One region of the Robertmurraya sp. FSL W8-0741 genome, then DNA from elsewhere that is predicted to be linked to it. Evidence: riboswitches for the same ligand, from Rfam matches in the RefSeq annotation. Region 1 holds a riboswitch; each other region holds the start of a gene.

Region 1 (6,062 bases):
TAAGGCGTTGATACCATTAAAGAGCTGGATGACAGCATCAAGTGCATTGATTCCTTCATGTGGTGTAGCAGCGGCATGGGCGGGCTTACCGATAAACTCAAAATCAAGGGGATCGACTGCTAACGACGAACTGGTTAACCGCGTCTCGCTGTTTGGGTGTACCATTAGGGCGGCATCAATTCCTTCAACTAATCCGTGCTTAACGAAACTACCTTTCGCACTGCCATTTGGACCGCCCTCTTCTGCCGGAGTTCCGAAAACAACTGCTTCACCACCAGTTGCATCCAGTACTTTGCTTAAAGCGATGGCGGCTGCAACACTTGTTGTTCCAATAATATTATGTCCGCAAGCATGACCGATACCAGGAAGGGCGTCATACTCTGCAAGGAAGGCGATAGCTGGACCAGGCTTTAGCGACTTTTTTCGAGCAACAAAAGAAGTTTCGTGACCGGCAACTGCCTTCTCAATTTCAAAACCTTCTTTCTCGAGAATTTCTGTTAAAAGGGATGAGGCGTAAAACTCCTCATTCCCGATTTCCGGTTTCTCATGAATTTTATGACTAGTCTCAATATATAAATCACGATTGTTCTCAATGTTTTCAGTAATTCCCTTTTTTAAAATATCAATCGTTTCAATAAATGTAGTCATTTTACATTTCCTCCCTAAATTAAATGTTTACCAGCCGATATTACTTAATGGAACAAAAGTTGGAATTAAATTACCATCATATTCTTTTTCAATAAATTTTGCTGTGTCCTCCTCTTGGTAAAGCTCGGCAATTCGGTTGAGTGTCTTATCATCCTTATCCTCAGCTTTTACCGCAATGATATTAATATAAGGAGTGGCCGTTTCACTTTCATAATATATGGCATCCTTAAGCGGAGCTAATCCTGCATCTTTCGCAATGCCGTTGTTGATTAATGAAGCTGCAACATCAGGCAATGCTCTCGGAGTCTGAGCTGGAACGACTTCAATGAGTTCAAGATTTTTTGGATTGTCTGTCACTTGATTGAGATTTCCGTTTGGATCAAAATCTTCAGGTAACCCAATTAACCCGGCTTCTTGTAGTAAAAGTAAGGCGCGTCCTTGGTTGGAAGCATCATTGGGAATGGCGATTTTTGCACCATCTGGAATGTCGTTAACATCTTTGTACTTTTCAGAATAAATACCCATTGGAGCTAAAACAGTTGTTGCAATCGGGACTAAGTCAAGATCATGCTCTTCAATGAAAACGTCAAAATAGGCAACGGTTTGAAACGCGTTAACATCTAATTCCCCTTCAGCAAGAGCGGTATTTGGGGCGACATAATCAGAGAATTTTACAAGCTCGATTTCAATTCCTTCTTTCTCCGCTTTTTTAGAAATGAAGTCCCAAATTCTCGTATCTGTCCCGCTAATTCCTAATTTTACTTTAGTAGTTTCTTTTCCCTGCGTGCTGTCAGATGAACATCCCACTGCAAATACTGCCAATGTAAGCAATATGATCGATAATAAAAATTTTTTCATGTTGTTTTCCTCCTGAGTTATCTTCTTCTAATTTTTTTTGCGGCAAAATTGCCGAATGATTGTAGACCTTGAACGATGACAACTAATATTGCAACTGTAATGAACATGGTAATAGTGTCAAAACGTTGATAACCATATGTAATGGCTAAATCTCCGATCCCTCCACCTCCGACGGCACCTGCCATCGCTGATGCACCAACGAGCCCGATTGTGGCAATTGTAAGAGCAAGAACAAGGGAGCTTAATGCTTCCGGTAAAAGAAATTTGGTAATGATCTGCCAAGGTGTTGCACCCATTGCTTCAGCTGCTTCAATTACACCCGGTTCAACTTCCAATAATGAATTTTCTACTAATCTGGCAATATAAGGCCCTGCATAAAATACGAGGGGGACGATAGCTGCTGTTGTTCCAATCGATGTCCCGACGATGAACCTCGTTACAGGAATCATCGCTACTAATAAAATAATGAAGGGAACAGAGCGGAAAATATTAATTACTCCGTTTAATACATTAAAAACGGCGAGATTTTCAATTAAGTGCCCCTTTCTTGTAACAACCAATAATATTCCAAGCGGTAGTCCGAGGAGTACTGAAAACAAGAGGGAGAAGGCGACCATTTGAATCGTTTCAATTAATGCTTCGATAATCTGTTCTGAATTAACTAGCATATGCACTCACTTCCTTAATGCTGATTTTCTTCTCGTTGATATATGTCAATGCTCGTAAAACCTCTTTATCCTCTCCCTGGAATTCAACTATGAGGTTCCCGAACGGGACTCCTTGCAGTTCGGTAATATTTCCAAAAAGGACGTTGAGATGAACATCGAACTTCTTGGCAATTTCAGAAAGAAGAGGCTGTCCGGCCGATGTTCCGACAAAGTTAATGCGGAAAATCCTTTGTGAACCAGCTTGTTTTTGAATTAAGTTGTTGATGGACTCTGGAAGCTGGTCATTCATCACCGTGCTGACAAAATTACGTGCTGTTGCCGTTTTAGGTGCAGAAAAGACATCGAATACACTTCCTTCTTCAATAATTTTTCCACCTTCGATAACGGCGACTTTGTCACAAATCTCACGAATCACTGACATTTCGTGTGTAATGATTAAAATGGTAATCTTGTACTCTTGATTAATCTTTTTCAAAAGTTGTAGGATTGAGCTTGTCGTCTGCGGATCTAATGCAGAAGTGGCCTCATCACATAAAAGAATGGAGGGCTGTGTTGCTAGAGCACGGGCAATTCCGACCCGCTGTTTTTGTCCCCCTGAAAGTTGATCTGGATGATAATCCGCTTTATCCGCCAATCCGACAAACTCAAGTAATTCATGAACTCGTTTTTTGATTTGAGCTTTGTCAACTTTTGCAAGCGTTAATGGCATCGCCACATTGGCAAAGACTGTTTTTGAATTAAGGAGATTAAAGTGCTGGAATACCATTCCGATATTTTTCTTAACCTCGCGAATTTTTTTTACCGGCAGCGAGGTGAGTTCATGTCCATCGATTATAACCTTGCCTGAAGTCGGGCGTTCCAATAAGTTCACACAGCGAATTAACGAACTTTTACCTGCGCCACTGAATCCGATGACGCCAAATATCTCTCCTTTACTGATGGTTAAATTAATTCCGTCTAATGCTGTGACCTGTTGACCACTACTTTTATAAACTTTTCTCAAATTCTGAAATTCTATCATGATGTCCCTCTCCTTTTCGTATGACTTTGTTAAAAAATCGATTTTGGCTCATTGCATGTGCAACTTTGGATTCACACGCTTTTTGTAAAAATAAAAAGCCCTCTTCTTGAAGAAAGAAGAGGACATATCCATGTGGAAATTAACTTGGATGCTCTTCTTATCTTTCAAGCATTGCTTGCTGGATTTAGCATAGAATCGATAAGATTCCGCTGCCGAGGCGTCATCGGGCCAGTCCCTCAACCTCTCTTGATAAGAAATTTGATATTTAGTTTTTCATAATGAGGCAATTAAAAAACGAATGCTATGGTAAGTGTGTATAATTATGCTCGTTTTTAGGTTGCTTTGTTTAATGAAAAATAAATGAGATACAAAGAAAAAACCTCTTCTGAAAGTACAGAAGAGGTAGGTTTACGAAACAAGTCCGTCCTCTTCTCATCTTTCAAGCACTGGTGCTTGCTGGATTTGGCATAGAATCAATAAGATTCCGCTGCCGAGGTGTCATCGGGCCAGTCCCTCAACCTCTCTTGATAAGAAGTGTTTCTATTCGGTTTTTTAACTTGGTTATTAATCTATCGTATATTTCTTTGAAAGTCAAATGTTTTTTTAAAAGCTGGGCTCTGTTAAATGTCGGTGTTGATTTTAGTACATTTCGTGGTGAAACTTTGGCTTCACACGGAATATGCCCAAAATTATTTAATCAACCATTTTGTTTAACAAAGCCATAAACATTAATTTAAAAGTCTCATCATACTTTCCATAAAATCATCATAATCTTTTGCTTTAATCAATTCGTGGACGTTTTTCCATTCGGACAAAATGTTGATTACTCCCTCGAAAAAAGGGCTGAATAATTCTCGTTGTTGTTTATTAATCGAAATCATGACGATGATTTGCACTTTTTCTTTTCCCCAATTTACCGGTCGATCCAGAATAATCATGCAAATCCCAGTTTTTATTGCATCCATATGCATGGAATGGGGGACCGCAACATTATTGTTAAACGCCGTTGATGACATGCGCTCTCTTTCCAGAACAGATTGTCCATAATCTTTTGTTACGTAGCCTTTCTCATATAGAAGCTTTGACATAAATGAAATATAAGCTTCATCGCTTTCAAGATAAACATTTTTCATAAACAAATCTTCATCAAAGTATAAATCAAGATATTGTTTAACCTTTTGATTCTTTTTTTGCTCATTTAATTTATTAACCTGGAGTTGAATGTATTCATAGTCCTTCTCAATCAAGTAGGGATGAACAAACACAGATGGAGTTTGTTCGCCCTTTAATGGCAATGTGCTGATAATTAAATCTATATCTTTAAGTGAAGATATTTCACTTGCATCAGATAAAACTTTTATAATCTCTATAGAATCATGAAATCTTTTTTCAAGCTTTTGAACGAGTTGAAGGCGCATATCATAATAATTTGGACTGATTACTGCGCATAAAATTTTCTTCTCCAGTTTTTTTCTTCTCTCAAAATACGAGCCAATATGGAAAGCAATATAAGAAATCTCGTCTTCTTTTATATGAATATTCTCCATAAATTGAATTTGATTTGATATAAAGACTGCTAATTCATAAATGAGTGGATATGAATCTTTTAGTTCATATGTTAATGGATTTTTAACCATTTGTTCATACTTGGCTCGAAATAGTAAGTTGCGGATATGAAGTGTGAATTTTACAAAGAATTCATCATCATTAATTTCAATAAAATAACGTTCATGCACTTGTTGAAGTAGTTTTTTTGATAAGTTCACATACTGTTCATCAACATAGTGAATTAAGGAGTCAGAAGTTAGGGATTGGTAATTCAGTAATGTTGTTTTACTAGATAGAAGCAAGATAAAATTGTACCGCTCCGATTCATTAAACTGAATGTCGTATTTCACTTCTAACATATCTGCAATTTTATTCGCAGCTTCCGTTTCAAGATTGCTTTTCAATTTATTGATATCAGTCGATTGAAGGACGGAGTTGTTATTTTTAATTCGATCGACCGTAATGACGAGGTGAAGAAGGATATTATTCATAATATAGTCGTTTACGTACAGGTTAAATTTTTCAAGAATGGAAACGATTTCATCTTTTAATGTAAAAACATCATAATGTGGAAAAGAATCATGAACAGCCTTTAAACTTAAAAATTCTTTGGATGTTTCTTGTAAAATAATGAAACTCATTAATCTTCGCTTTTCTCTTTCTCCACCTACTAAAATAAGTGTATCTTTCTTGCGGCGAATTTTTAAATGGTATGATTTGATCATTTTATTAGCCTGAACAATGTCATTTTCAATTGATGAAACACTGAGAAAGAGTTTATCACTTAAGTCAAAAATGTTTAATCCTTCCGAATGTAGAATTAATTCCTTTAATATTACTTTGACACGGTTTACAGGAGAAATGTAATCATTGTTGTTACTAACCTCGCCTTTAGTGACTAATTGATAACCTTGTGGGGAGGAGGTGATCACAAGCTGATCCTGGTTAATTTCATTGACATATTTTCTAATGGTTCTTGTAGATACTTTAAAATAATTGGCCAAACTTGTAGCAGTACACCAATCATTTTTGGATGCTAAATATTGAATGAAAGCCTCTCTACGATCATTTTTCATAATAGGGCTCCTTATATAAAATAATAGAAATTCTCATTATCATTATAGAAAAAGGATAAAGCATATTCGAGTAAAAAAAGTTCCTATTTGTAGGAACTTTTTTTAGTTTGCTCCATTATTCAATAGATGGAATACTTCTTATAGTTAGATTTAGACGGGAGAGTTATTAAATGAAACATTTTCTGATCGACTACACACTTGTAGTCATAAGTACGGCCGTAACAGCATTTGGAATTACTATGG
Region 2 (6,062 bases), 1.7 Mb from region 1:
ACTTCACTTTCGAGCTGTTTAAGCTCGCCTTGTGTAAGAATACCTTCCTGAAGTAATTTTTGTGCGTATAGATTCTTCACAGTTGGGTGTTTTTGAATAAGTTGGTACATTAACGGATTTGTCGTCATCGGTTCATCCATTTCATTATGGCCAAACCTGCGATAGCCGACGAGATCAATTAGAACATCCTTTTTAAACGTTTCACGATATTCACAGGCAAATTGTGCTGCGGCCAATACCGCTTCTGGATAATCAGCATTAACATGTAAAATCGGCATTTCATAGCCTTTAGCTAAATCACTCGAATACCTCGTGGAACGAGAATCCGTTCTCTCAGTAGTGAAACCAATCAAGTTATTGGCAATGACATGAATCGTACCACCCGTACGATATCCTTTTAAGCGGCTTAAATTTAACGTTTCAGCTACAATTCCTTGTCCAGGAAATGCGGCATCACCATGGACAAGAATAGCCAATGCCGAGCTTAAATCTTCTTTCGGATACCCCTTGTCTGTACGATTATCTTGGGCAGCACGGGTAAATCCTTCCACTACAGCTCCAACAAATTCAAGATGGCTCGGATTATTCGCCAATGTAATTCTCGCTTTGCGCTGATTCATTTCAGGTAATTCACGATTAAGACCAAGATGATATTTTACATCTCCTGTCCACCCAAAATTAATTCCAATCGAGCCTTCTGAAGGCACTAATTCTTTATTTGGTGCATGCTGAAACTCTGCAAAAATCATTTCATACGGCTTTCCTAAATTATGAGCAAGAACGTTCAAACGCCCCCTATGAGCCATTCCAATATTAATTGTTGACGCACCGTTCTCAACCGTTTCCAAAATAATTTCATCGATTAAAGGAACTAATGAATCCAGGCCCTCTATAGAAAAGCGTTTTTGGCCAACGAAGGTTTTATGGATAAATTTTTCAAACTCCTCGACCTCTGTTAAGCGTTTCAGCACTTTTTTCTTTTTATCAGCAGTTAATGATGGAAGCAGACTCCCACTTTCAATTTTGTTGCGAATCCACATTTTCTCTTGATTATTATTAACATGTCGGATTTCAAAAGCAATTTTTCCGGTGTATACCTTTTTCAAGTACTCAATTGCATCATAACCATTTTTTAGATGGTGTGGAATATCCGTTGAGATAAAATGAGCTGGTATTTCCTCTAGATCTTGTTTCGTTAGTCCGTAATACTCCATTTCGATTAATTCTTTATCAGGTTCTTGATTTTTCAAGGGGTAAATATCAGCTGCTAAATGGCCATAGCCTCTTACTTTGTCAGCGAGATTGGCTGCTGCTAATATTTTTTCAATCGGTGTGCTAACTTGAATTACATTAGATTCGGAATGTGCAATCTCATTCTTTTCCAATGTAGGTGGTCCATTTTCTGCGAAGTATGCTTTTATCTCTTCGTCCACTGAATCAGGATTTTCTAAATAGGCTTCATACATCTCTATGACATATCCTAAATTCGGTCCGTGAAATCCTTGCCATACTGGTCCTTGACCATCTGATGGCTTCCTCATGTGAAATACCTCCAAAATCTTTTAAGAAATTGATCACTTTATCCTCTATCTCCTCCATTGATAAACTCAAATGTTAGAATAATATTATTTTTCAGAGGATATAACGTTTTCAAGGCTATTCTAACACGTTCATGTAAGAACTACAAAGGTTTTAACTGTGCAAACAGTAAAAACTTTTGCTAGGCAATTACCTATTGTAATAAAATTTTAACACCCGTTTAAATTATTACATCATTGGATAAATTTCCTCATCAATAGGCAAATTATGAATGAATATAAATCAAGGAGATGAACGATGCGTGAATATTGGTCGTGCAAAGGAAATAGCAGAAAGTGCTGAAGTTCATAACGTCACATATGAAGGGTTTCCAGTGATCATCCAACATGTTGATGAACAAACAAAAACAGCGAGAATTTATTCGAAGCAAAATCCTGAATATGAACAGACTGTCCCAATCTTAAACTTAATTGAAGAGGAATAAAATCAGGCTGCCCGCAAACGCTCGCTTTCTTCGTTGCTCGTCTTGTCCGGTGCTCATTACCTATTATGGTAACTCCGCTCCTCCCAAGGCTTCGCGCCTCGAAATCAAACGTTTTAACTGATTTTTTTTATTTTTGACTTTGTCTACACTCTGAAATAATTTCTCATTGACTTTATTGGTTTATTGTAGTAAATTTTAGAAAATTGAATTTAATTTCTTATCAAGAGAGGTTGAGGGTCTGGCCCTATGAAACCTCAGCAACCTGCAAGTATTTATTGCAAGGTGCTAATTCCTGCAAGTTTTGTAAATAAACTTGGAAGATAAGAAGAATGGCTCATATCCGTTATGAAAAGTCTTCTTCTTATAGAAGACTTTTTTTGTTTGGCTTTGTTATATGCCGGAGTTGATTTTCAGCTCATTTTCTCTCTCATAAGACCTTTCAATAGAAATAAAAGGGCGTGCGAATCAAAGTTTCACAAGAAATAAGCCAAAATCGCTTTATCAACAATTCTGTTTAACAAAGTCTTTGTTTAAGATGCATACAGACATATTACAAGCAAATTTTATGAACTTAAGGAGTGTTATCTTATGTATGAACTCGAAACAAAATTGGCGCAAATCGGAAATCGCAGTGAAAAAACAACAGGTACAGTAAATCCTCCTATTTATCTTTCTACCGCCTATCGTCATGAAGGAATTGGTCAATCAAGCGGCTACGATTATATCCGAACTGGAAATCCAACAAGACAAATTTTAGAACAGACGATAGCCGAGCTTGAAGAAGGTGATGGCGGGTTCGCCTGTAGTTCTGGAATGGCGGCTATTTTGACAGTACTTTCTCTCTTTCAATCAGGAGACGAATGGATTGTCGCAAAGGATTTATATGGCGGTACATACCGTATTCTTGAGGAGAACTTTAAGAAATGGGGCCTTAAAGCAACATATGTGAATACGAGCGATGTTGCCAATATACAGGAATATATTACCGAAAAAACAAAAGCTATCTTTATTGAGACACCTACAAATCCCCTTATGGAACAAACCGATATCAAGGCAGTTTCAAAAATAGCAAAAGAAAACAAACTTTTAGTAATTGTCGACAATACGTTTTACACTCCTTATATTCAAAAACCGATTAGAGATGGTGCTGATATCGTCATCCATAGTGCCACCAAATATTTAGGCGGACACAATGATGTTTTGGCCGGATTGATTGTCGCGAAAGGAAAAGAACTTTGCGAGTCTCTAGCTTTCTATCATAATGGCAATGGCTCAGTTCTAAGCCCTTTCGATTCATGGCTGTTAATGCGGGGAATGAAGACGCTAGCCCTAAGAATGGAAAAACATGAGCAAAATGCAAAAGAGCTTGTCCGCTTTCTGTTAGAACATGACGCCGTAACAAATGTCCTTTACCCAGGACGAGGAGGAATGGTTTCATTTCGAATTCAACATGAAGCATGGGTGAATCCTTTCTTGCAAAACTTGCAATTAATCACATTTGCTGAAAGCTTAGGTGGAACTGAAAGTTTTATCACCTATCCTGCTACACAGACCCATGCAGATATTCCCGAAAAGATTCGATTTGAAACAGGGGTAGATAATTGTTTACTGCGCTTCTCAGTCGGATTAGAGCATAGCAATGATTTAAAAAATGATTTACAGCAAGCATTCATAAAAGCCAAACAGGAGGTAGTACGATGAACGAAGACTGTTGTTACTCTTTTGAAACGAAGTTGCTTCACAATAACTCAAAATTTGATCTTACAACTGGAGCTGTCAGCGTCCCCATTCAGCATGCCTCAACCTTCCATCAATCAAGCTTTGACACTTACGGAAAGTATGATTACGGTCGAAGCTTGAATCCTACACGGGAAGCTCTCGAGGAGCAATTAGCTCATTTAGAGGGTGGTACTCGTGGGTTTGCATTTGCTTCTGGAATGGCTGCCATTTCAACCGCCTTTCTCCTCCTATCCAAAGGTGACCATGTCGTCATGACGGAGGATGTATACGGCGGAACCTATCGCATGGTAACAGAGGTTCTCTCACGCTTTGGCATTGAGTATACATTTGTCGATATGACTGATCTCGATGCCGTCACGAAGGCTGTTCAAGCAAATACGAAAGTATTTTATGTCGAAACTCCTTCAAATCCAACGTTAAAAGTTACAGACATTAAAGCAATCAGTCTGATCGCCAAAAAACATGGGGCATATACATTTGTCGATAATACTTTCCTAACTCCTGCCTTACAAAGGCCTTTGCAATTAGGGGCGGATGTCGTCCTCCACAGTGCTACAAAATTTTTATCCGGTCACAGTGATGTGGTTGCAGGTGTCGCTGTTGTAAGAGATGAAGAATTGGCAAATCGACTTGCTTTTTTACAAAATTCCTTCGGGGCTGTACTCGGCGTTCAGGACTGTTGGTTAGTAATGCGCGGTCTTAAGACATTATCAGTTCGATTACAGCAATCGGTCAAAACAGCTACTAAATTGGCACACTTTTTCCGCCAGCACGATTCAGTAAAGAATGTTTATTATCCTGGTTTAAAAGAGCATCCCCAATATGAATTGCAAAAAAAGCAAGCTTTAAACGCGGGGGCTGTTTTATCTTTTGAACTTGAATCAGAAGAACTGACTAAAAAATTCGTTGAAAATGTTAGAATTCCCGTTTTTGCAGTTAGCCTGGGAGCAGTGGAATCAATCCTTTCATACCCCGCGAAGATGTCGCATGGAGCGATGCCAAAAGCAGAACGAGAAAAAAGGGGAATCAGCAATAGTTTACTAAGATTGTCTGTTGGTTTAGAACATGCGGACGATTTAATTAATGATTTTACTACGGCATTAACCTATGCCTATTCACCAATTAAATAAAAAAGGAGTAAGAATATGAGTTTCCTAGAAAAACTAAAAAGTGAAATTCTCATTGCAGATGGTGCTATGGGGACCCTTCTATACTCCTATGGGACAGATAGCTGCTTCGAAGAATTAAACCTTTCACACCCAGATGAAATCACAAAAATCCATCAAGCTTATATTGAAGCTGGTTCAGATATTATCCAAACAAATACGTATGCAGCCAATTTTTTAAAACTTCAAAGATATGGTTTAGAAGACTCTGTTAAGGAAATAAATAGCGCTGCAGTAAGAATTGCCAAAGAAGTGGCGCAAAAAGATGTTTATGTCCTTGGCACAATGGGTGGAAACCGTGGTGTAAATCCAAAGGCGCTCTCCCTTGAGGAAATTAAGCGCAGCTTTCGAGAACAACTTTATTGTCTGCTGCTAGAGGATGTAGATGGAATCCTGCTTGAGACCTTTTACGATCTTGAAGAGATTGAAACAGTATTAACCATTGCTAGAAAAGAAACAGCCCTCCCAATCATTGCACAGGTTTCCGTTCAAGAACCAGGCGTCATGCAAAATCAAACAGCTATTAACGATGCCTTTGCGAAACTCGAAGGATTAGGTGCAGATGTTGTTGGTTTAAATTGCCGAATTGGCCCTCATCATATGATTAAAAGTTTAGAAGAAGTGCAGATTCCTAGCAAAGCTTTTCTATCTGCATTTCCAAATGCTAGTCTTCCAACTTATACAGATGGCAAATTCCATTATGAAGGCGATGCAGACTACTTCAAAAGTTCAGCAAAAGCTTTTCAGGAACAAGGGGTGCGATTGCTTGGAGGATGCTGTGGTACAACACCTGCGCATATACGTGCTTTTGCAGAGGAATTGAAGGGTGCTACTCCGGTAACCGAAAAAATCATTAAACAAAAAAAGCAATCCTCCACTGAGATCGTGCAAACAGCCGTTCGAAATGAGGTGCCTCTGCAAACGATCGTCAAAGAAAGAGCATCGGTTATCGTTGAGTTAGATCCGCCGCGCAAACTCAACACGGAAAAATTTTTTCAAGGGGCAAAAGAATTAAAAGCTGCAGGCATTGACGCCATTACACTGGCAGATAACTCCCTTGCCTCACCTCGAATTGAAAATTCTGCTCTTGCATACTTAACAAAAACAAAGGTTGGCATGCGTCCTTTAGTGCA
Region 3 (6,062 bases), 2.7 Mb from region 1:
TGAAAAAGATAAAGAAGATTCCCACTGTGTTGCTTTAGAGAGAAAAGCATATACGATCACTTCTTTTATTCAAATGGCACTTTCTCTCTCCTTTCTCGGTCTGCTCATTGGCTTTTTACTACTTCGAGAGACAGCACCAAGTGTGCCTTTTTGGAGCTTTACTTTAATGATTATTTCTGTTTTTAATTTTTTCCCGAATCCTAAGCTTATGAGGATCACAAATCCAAACTTTCAATTCCCTGACCCTCAGTCCAATCATTATAATCAAGAAATAATGGACCAATTTGACGACGGTGAAAAATATGTCATCTTAAAAAGCTTGCTTAAAGTATATTCAGTTTTAATTTGGGGTCTTGTTATTTTAGCATCCGGTCTCATGTACTATTCTATTTTTAGCGGAAACTCTCAATTAATAAGTATCATCGGCATCGGCATTCTACTAATTCTTATACAAATAAGCTACACCACTAGCCTAAAGCCAAATAAACTGAAATAATTTTGGAAAGCATTCTCAAAGGAATCATCATGAAAGCTCAATACAAAATATGGAAAAAATGATATACTTAGATTTATGTAAATTCACGCTGTAAACAGAACTACTTGTTCAACTATCGGGTAGATTTGTTTAAAGAAAGGAGGAGCCTGTTTGTATTTATACCATATGTTCATTCATAATGAGTTCGGAGAAAATATAAGTCCGGAAAAGGTTTTAAAAGAAGGATTAACGCATAAGACAGCAACAAGATGGTATTCAAGGGGAGCTAATTTCTTTCCAGAACTAACGGAGCGTTACAGACCAATGAATTTACCAAAATGGATTGATTTTAAAGTAGCCTTCGGTGCAGATTTGGAACCATACGAAAAACCCTATTATCGTTTTCCAGTGTTTAGCGATAAGATCTTAGTTTTTAACTTCGATATATCAAGTGAATTATTTGCTTATCTGGAAGATAGATATGATGGGGGTAGCGGGTTCCTTGTTGAAGGATTACCATCAAAGGAGGAGTTAATGAAACAGTATTGGAAAAGTATGATGACTCTGTCTGACTATTTAAAGCACAAACCTTTTAATAAACCTGAACTTTATATTTTTGAACAAGTTCCTGCAAAGTTAATTGACTATATTGAGTAATATCAGCTTTAAACTTTGACAGAGCGATTAAAAAAACTACAGACAAACTTGATTATCGAGTTTGTCTGCAGTCTGAAAGGAACTAAAGAGAATTCTGTCCCCTCTTTTTAACCCTTTAATGCCTGCTCACGCAAAGCATCAGCTTTATCTGTACGCTCCCACGGAAGATCGATGTCTGTACGACCAAAATGCCCGTAAGCAGCTGTTTGCTTGTAAATCGGACGGCGTAAATCCAACATCTTAATGATGCCTGCAGGACGTAAATCGAAGTTATGGCGAACCACTTCTACTAAAATATTTTCGTCTACTTTCCCTGTTCCAAATGTATCGACAGCGATAGACACTGGTTGTGCGACACCAATCGCATAAGCTAGCTGTACTTCTACCTTATCAGCTAGCCCCGCTGCAACGATATTTTTCGCTACGTAACGGGCAGCATAGGCTGCAGAGCGATCCACTTTTGTCGGATCTTTACCAGAGAATGCACCGCCGCCATGACGAGCATAACCACCATAAGTATCTACAATAATTTTACGACCTGTTAAGCCTGCATCCCCTTGAGGACCCCCGATGACAAATCGTCCAGTAGGATTGATAAAATACTTTGTATTCTCATCAATTAGTTCACTAGGAACAACTGGATTAATCACATGCTCTTTAATATTGCGCTGAATTTGTTCAAGGGTAATTTCAGGATGGTGCTGTGTGGAAATGACAATGGTATCAATGCGGACCGGCTTGTTGTTTTTATCATATTCAACGGTCACTTGTGTTTTTCCATCCGGTCGAAGGTAAGGAAGAATCTCTTCTTTCCGAACTTCTGTTAGACGGCGAGATAGTTTATGGGCAAGTGAAATCGGAAGCGGCATAAGCTCCTTTGTTTCATTACAAGCAAAGCCAAACATTAATCCCTGATCACCTGCACCAATTGCTTCAATTTCTTCATCCGTCATACTGCCTTCACGTGCTTCCAAAGCTTGATCAACACCCATAGCAATATCAGGAGATTGTTCGTCAATCGATGTTAATACTGCACAAGTTTCAGAATCAAATCCGTATTTAGCACGATTATATCCAATTTCTTTTATCGTTTCACGGACAATCTTTGGAATATCTACATATGTAGAAGTAGTAATTTCTCCTGCCACTAAAACAAGTCCTGTATTGACAGAAGTTTCAGCAGCAACACGAGCATTAGCATCTTTTGCTAAGATCGCATCCAATATTGCGTCAGAAATTTGGTCACAAATTTTATCTGGATGACCTTCAGTAACTGACTCAGAAGTAAACAAACGCGCGTTTCTTGACATCTGACTTCCTCCTCATCTATAAGTACGAGGGCTTACCCCCACGCTGATACGGAACTCATTCCCTATGTAGTATGAAATAAACATGGAGTTTTTATGATGATTTTCAAGAATCCATAAAAAGGGTTGAAGAACTCATTTCATATTATGCTGCGAACGAATAATCGTTCTGCCATCTTGAAACTCATTCAATTGTTTACAATATTGAAAAGTACAAGGCGCCTTCACCACAAATTTAATGCAGCTTATATTTCTAAGGAGCTCTCCTTGCAGTCATCACCCGGCAAACTAGAGGATCTTTTTTTAGAAACGCTAAATTATGTTGGATGATAAGCCTCTTGCACTAAACACAAAAAAACCTTTCCTAAGAAGAGGAAAGGAGTACGTAAACAATTCTCGCCTTTCACTCTTATCGTTCAAGGACTTCATCCTTGCTTCAGGTTAGCACCATTGCTATCAAAACTTTCAAGGATTCAAACAGAATCTTGAACATAATAACCGGTTGCTGGGTTTCATAGGGCCTGTCCCTCCACCTACTCGGGATAAGAGAGTATCCGTTCAAGTGTAGATCATAACGAACGAGTGCATATGTGTCAACAGCTATGGAATAATTCTTTTATTTTTTTCTTTTTCATAGGAATGCTCCCTATAAGGAGCAACTTCCATCATCACATTTTTGCTTGAAAAATAAATGCCGATTTCGGGCAATCCACTTGTAAATAGGATCTCCTATTAAATGCAGAAAAGGCAAATATAATATACATGCAACGATAAATGTATACGGGCTGATAAGTAAAAGTCTTCTTATAGCTTTAAACCCCTTAAGCACTCGTTGATTTGGAAGAAGAATATGAAGCTCACTTCTCAAATCCTTTGCTGTAAATCTACCATCCTTATGAATTTCCTCAAACTCTTGTAAAGAAAGCCAAGTGACTTTTTTAAATAAATCCATTTTTCGTAACATAGTCTTTGTTCTCAAGCATAACGCACAATTTCCATCATATAATGCCTCAATTTTCAACTTTTCCATTCCCTTCCTGTTGAAGACTGAATAGATTATGATCATCGTTTTGCAAAAAGCACTCTAGTAATTTTCCTTAAACAATTGAAACTTTTTAGTTGTTCAGTGGCATTTTCCGCGAATTAGTATAGACTAATGAGATAAATGTGTTATACTAATCGTATTATGATATCGCTTTCGAGAATTACATTTTTAAACTATATTGAAAGAAGGTATTCATCAGATGAATTCAGTTAGCCTTTCTAATGAACTAAATGAATTGTTACAACAAAATAATGTTCATATCCAGCTATCTGTTCCCCAATTAGTCGAAAAAGTTTTGCGTCGAAATGAAGGAGTTCTTACTTCTACCGGTGCCATATGTGCTACTACTGGAACCTATACTGGACGTTCCCCTAAAGATAAATACATCGTGGAAGAACGTTCTTCAAAAGATAAAATTGACTGGGGCCCGATCAACCAGGCGATTTCCGAAGATTCGTTTGACTCTCTTTATACAAAAGTGCTTAATTATTTGAAAAAGAAGGATGAAGTATTTGTTTTTAAAGGCTTTGCTGGTGCCGATAAAAATTCGCAGCTTCCGATTCAAGTGATTAATGAATACGCTTGGCACAATCTATTTGCCCATCAATTATTTATTCGACCAACGAAAGATGAATTAGACACTCATCAAGCTCAATTTACTGTCATTTCAGCTCCAGATTTCAAAGCAAATCCGACTGTTGACGGAACAAAATCTGAAACCTTTATTATTATATCATTTGAGCGTAAAACTGTATTAATAGGTGGAACAGAATATGCAGGTGAAATCAAAAAATCGATCTTTTCTATTATGAATTATTTACTTCCTGAAAACGGCATTTTGCCTATGCATTGTTCTGCCAATGTAGGGCAAGAAGGAGACGTCGCCTTATTTTTTGGCCTCTCTGGTACTGGCAAAACAACTTTATCCGCTGATCCGCATCGCCGTCTCATTGGAGATGATGAACACGGCTGGTCAGCAAATGGCGTTTTTAACATTGAGGGTGGATGTTACGCAAAGTGCATTAATCTTTCTTATAAAAAAGAACCGCAAATTTTCGAAGCCATTCGGTTCGGTTCAGTGTTAGAAAATGTCATTCTTAATCCAGAAACTCGAGTAGCTGACTATGATGATGGCTCATTAACGGAAAACACCCGTGCGGCTTATCCAATTCAGGCTATTGACAATATTGTTGATCCGAGCATCGCCGGCCATCCGAATGCAATCGTCTTTTTAACTGCTGATGCATTTGGGGTGCTACCACCAATCGCAAAATTAACAAAAGAACAAGCAATGTATCATTTTCTAAGCGGCTATACTTCTAAACTGGCTGGAACAGAACGAGGAGTTACATCTCCAGAAGCGACGTTCTCTACCTGCTTTGGTTCCCCATTTCTTCCATTGCCAGCCACTCGTTATGCAGAAATGCTCGGCGAAAAAATCGATGAGCATAACGCTCAAGTGTATCTTGTTAACACAGGGTGGACTGGCGGAGAATACGGTGTGGGCAGCCGAATGAAGCTAAGCTATACAAGGGCTATGGTTCACGCAGCCCTTGAAGGGGAGTTAAACAATGTCGAAACAGTAAAAGACCATTTCTTTGGCTTAAATATCCCTCTTCACGTTCCCGGTGTACCAGATGAAGTATTGCTGCCGCATAAAACATGGACTGATCAAACTGCTTATGAAAACAAAGCGAAAGAATTAGCAGAAAAATTCAAGAAAAACTTTGAAAAATTCACAGATGTACCCGCATCTATTCGTGAACAGGGCGGACCACTTTCTTAATCACTACTAATTTTGTGACCTAAAAGCTTCTCCAACAGAGGAGCTTTTTTTATCAAATGTAATAACAACAAACAAAAAATCGTGTGCACTACTTAAACGAAGGTGAATTCCGGAAAAATCGTGATTAATTCCGGAATTTTTCTGTTTAATTCCGGAAAAATCGTGATTAATTCCGGAATTTTTCTGCTTAATTCCGGAAAAAGCAGATGTAATTCCGGAAAAATTGCATTAATTCCGGAATTTCACCCTACAATTCCGGAAAACAGAACAACCTCTGATAGAACCTCATTTGACGAATTAAACTTTAGTTGCATGTGCAAGACTCTTTATAAGAGATATCCGCAACGAAAAAAGCGATTTTTTAATTTGTAGAATTTAAAGCAATCAGTTGATAATGCAACGTCGTTTCATTATTTTCCCATTCCACTTTTTTTATTTTGGCAATTCCAATTAAATCACCTTCCATTGTTCTTCTCACTTCAATCGGAATTTCTACTGGATAAAGTCGAAACCCTTCCTTTACCAGCGTAAAAAGATTCTCCCTTACACGCATTTCGTTTCCTTTCGTCACAATCATTGTATTTAATTCCAAAGGCATACCCATCGTTTTCTCTCCTTTGCCATGTAGAACTTAATTCTTAATAAGACTTATATGTATTTTTATCTTACCATTTTCACTCTTGCTTTTTCATCCATTTCGTCAAATCTTCAACAATTTGGCGATTAACTAGTGGAGGGAAATAATGGGTGTATTCAGTAAAATACCAGCTCTCCACCCTCTTATTTAGTTCT

The links. Region 1 has a riboswitch for S-adenosylmethionine ahead of NST02_RS20955 (methionine ABC transporter ATP-binding protein). Riboswitches for the same ligand answer to the same signal wherever they lie in the genome.
Region 2: another riboswitch for S-adenosylmethionine. It lies ahead of NST02_RS12375 (methionine biosynthesis PLP-dependent protein); the one in region 1 lies ahead of NST02_RS20955 (methionine ABC transporter ATP-binding protein).
Region 3: another riboswitch for S-adenosylmethionine. It lies ahead of metK (methionine adenosyltransferase); the one in region 1 lies ahead of NST02_RS20955 (methionine ABC transporter ATP-binding protein).

What each region holds. Positions count from the first base shown of each region.
Region 1 is NZ_JBBOQG010000001.1:4,296,733-4,302,794, reverse strand. Features, by position in the region: gene NST02_RS20970 (M20 family metallopeptidase) at 1-648, opposite strand, end outside; gene NST02_RS20965 (MetQ/NlpA family ABC transporter substrate-binding protein) at 676-1,506, opposite strand; gene NST02_RS20960 (methionine ABC transporter permease) at 1,524-2,174, opposite strand; gene NST02_RS20955 (methionine ABC transporter ATP-binding protein) at 2,164-3,195, opposite strand; SAM riboswitch class I at 3,350-3,451, opposite strand; SAM riboswitch class I at 3,625-3,729, opposite strand; gene NST02_RS20950 (BglG family transcription antiterminator) at 3,924-5,819, opposite strand; gene NST02_RS20945 (YczE/YyaS/YitT family protein) at 5,990-6,062, shown strand, end outside.
Region 2 is NZ_JBBOQG010000001.1:2,554,882-2,560,943, reverse strand. Features, by position in the region: gene NST02_RS12385 (2-oxoglutarate dehydrogenase E1 component) at 1-1,541, opposite strand, end outside; gene NST02_RS12380 (H-type small acid-soluble spore protein) at 1,841-2,023, shown strand; SAM riboswitch class I at 2,238-2,350, shown strand; gene NST02_RS12375 (methionine biosynthesis PLP-dependent protein) at 2,612-3,724, shown strand; gene metC (cystathionine beta-lyase) at 3,721-4,893, shown strand; gene NST02_RS12365 (bifunctional homocysteine S-methyltransferase/methylenetetrahydrofolate reductase) at 4,909-6,062, shown strand, end outside.
Region 3 is NZ_JBBOQG010000001.1:1,559,685-1,565,746, reverse strand. Features, by position in the region: gene NST02_RS07600 (DUF3169 family protein) at 1-496, shown strand, start outside; gene NST02_RS07595 (hypothetical protein) at 647-1,132, shown strand; gene metK (methionine adenosyltransferase) at 1,240-2,442, opposite strand; SAM riboswitch class I at 2,846-2,988, opposite strand; gene NST02_RS07585 (thiol-disulfide oxidoreductase DCC family protein) at 3,086-3,469, opposite strand; gene pckA (phosphoenolpyruvate carboxykinase (ATP)) at 3,684-5,270, shown strand; gene NST02_RS07575 (DUF2584 domain-containing protein) at 5,632-5,874, opposite strand; gene NST02_RS07570 (alpha/beta hydrolase family protein) at 5,945-6,062, opposite strand, start outside.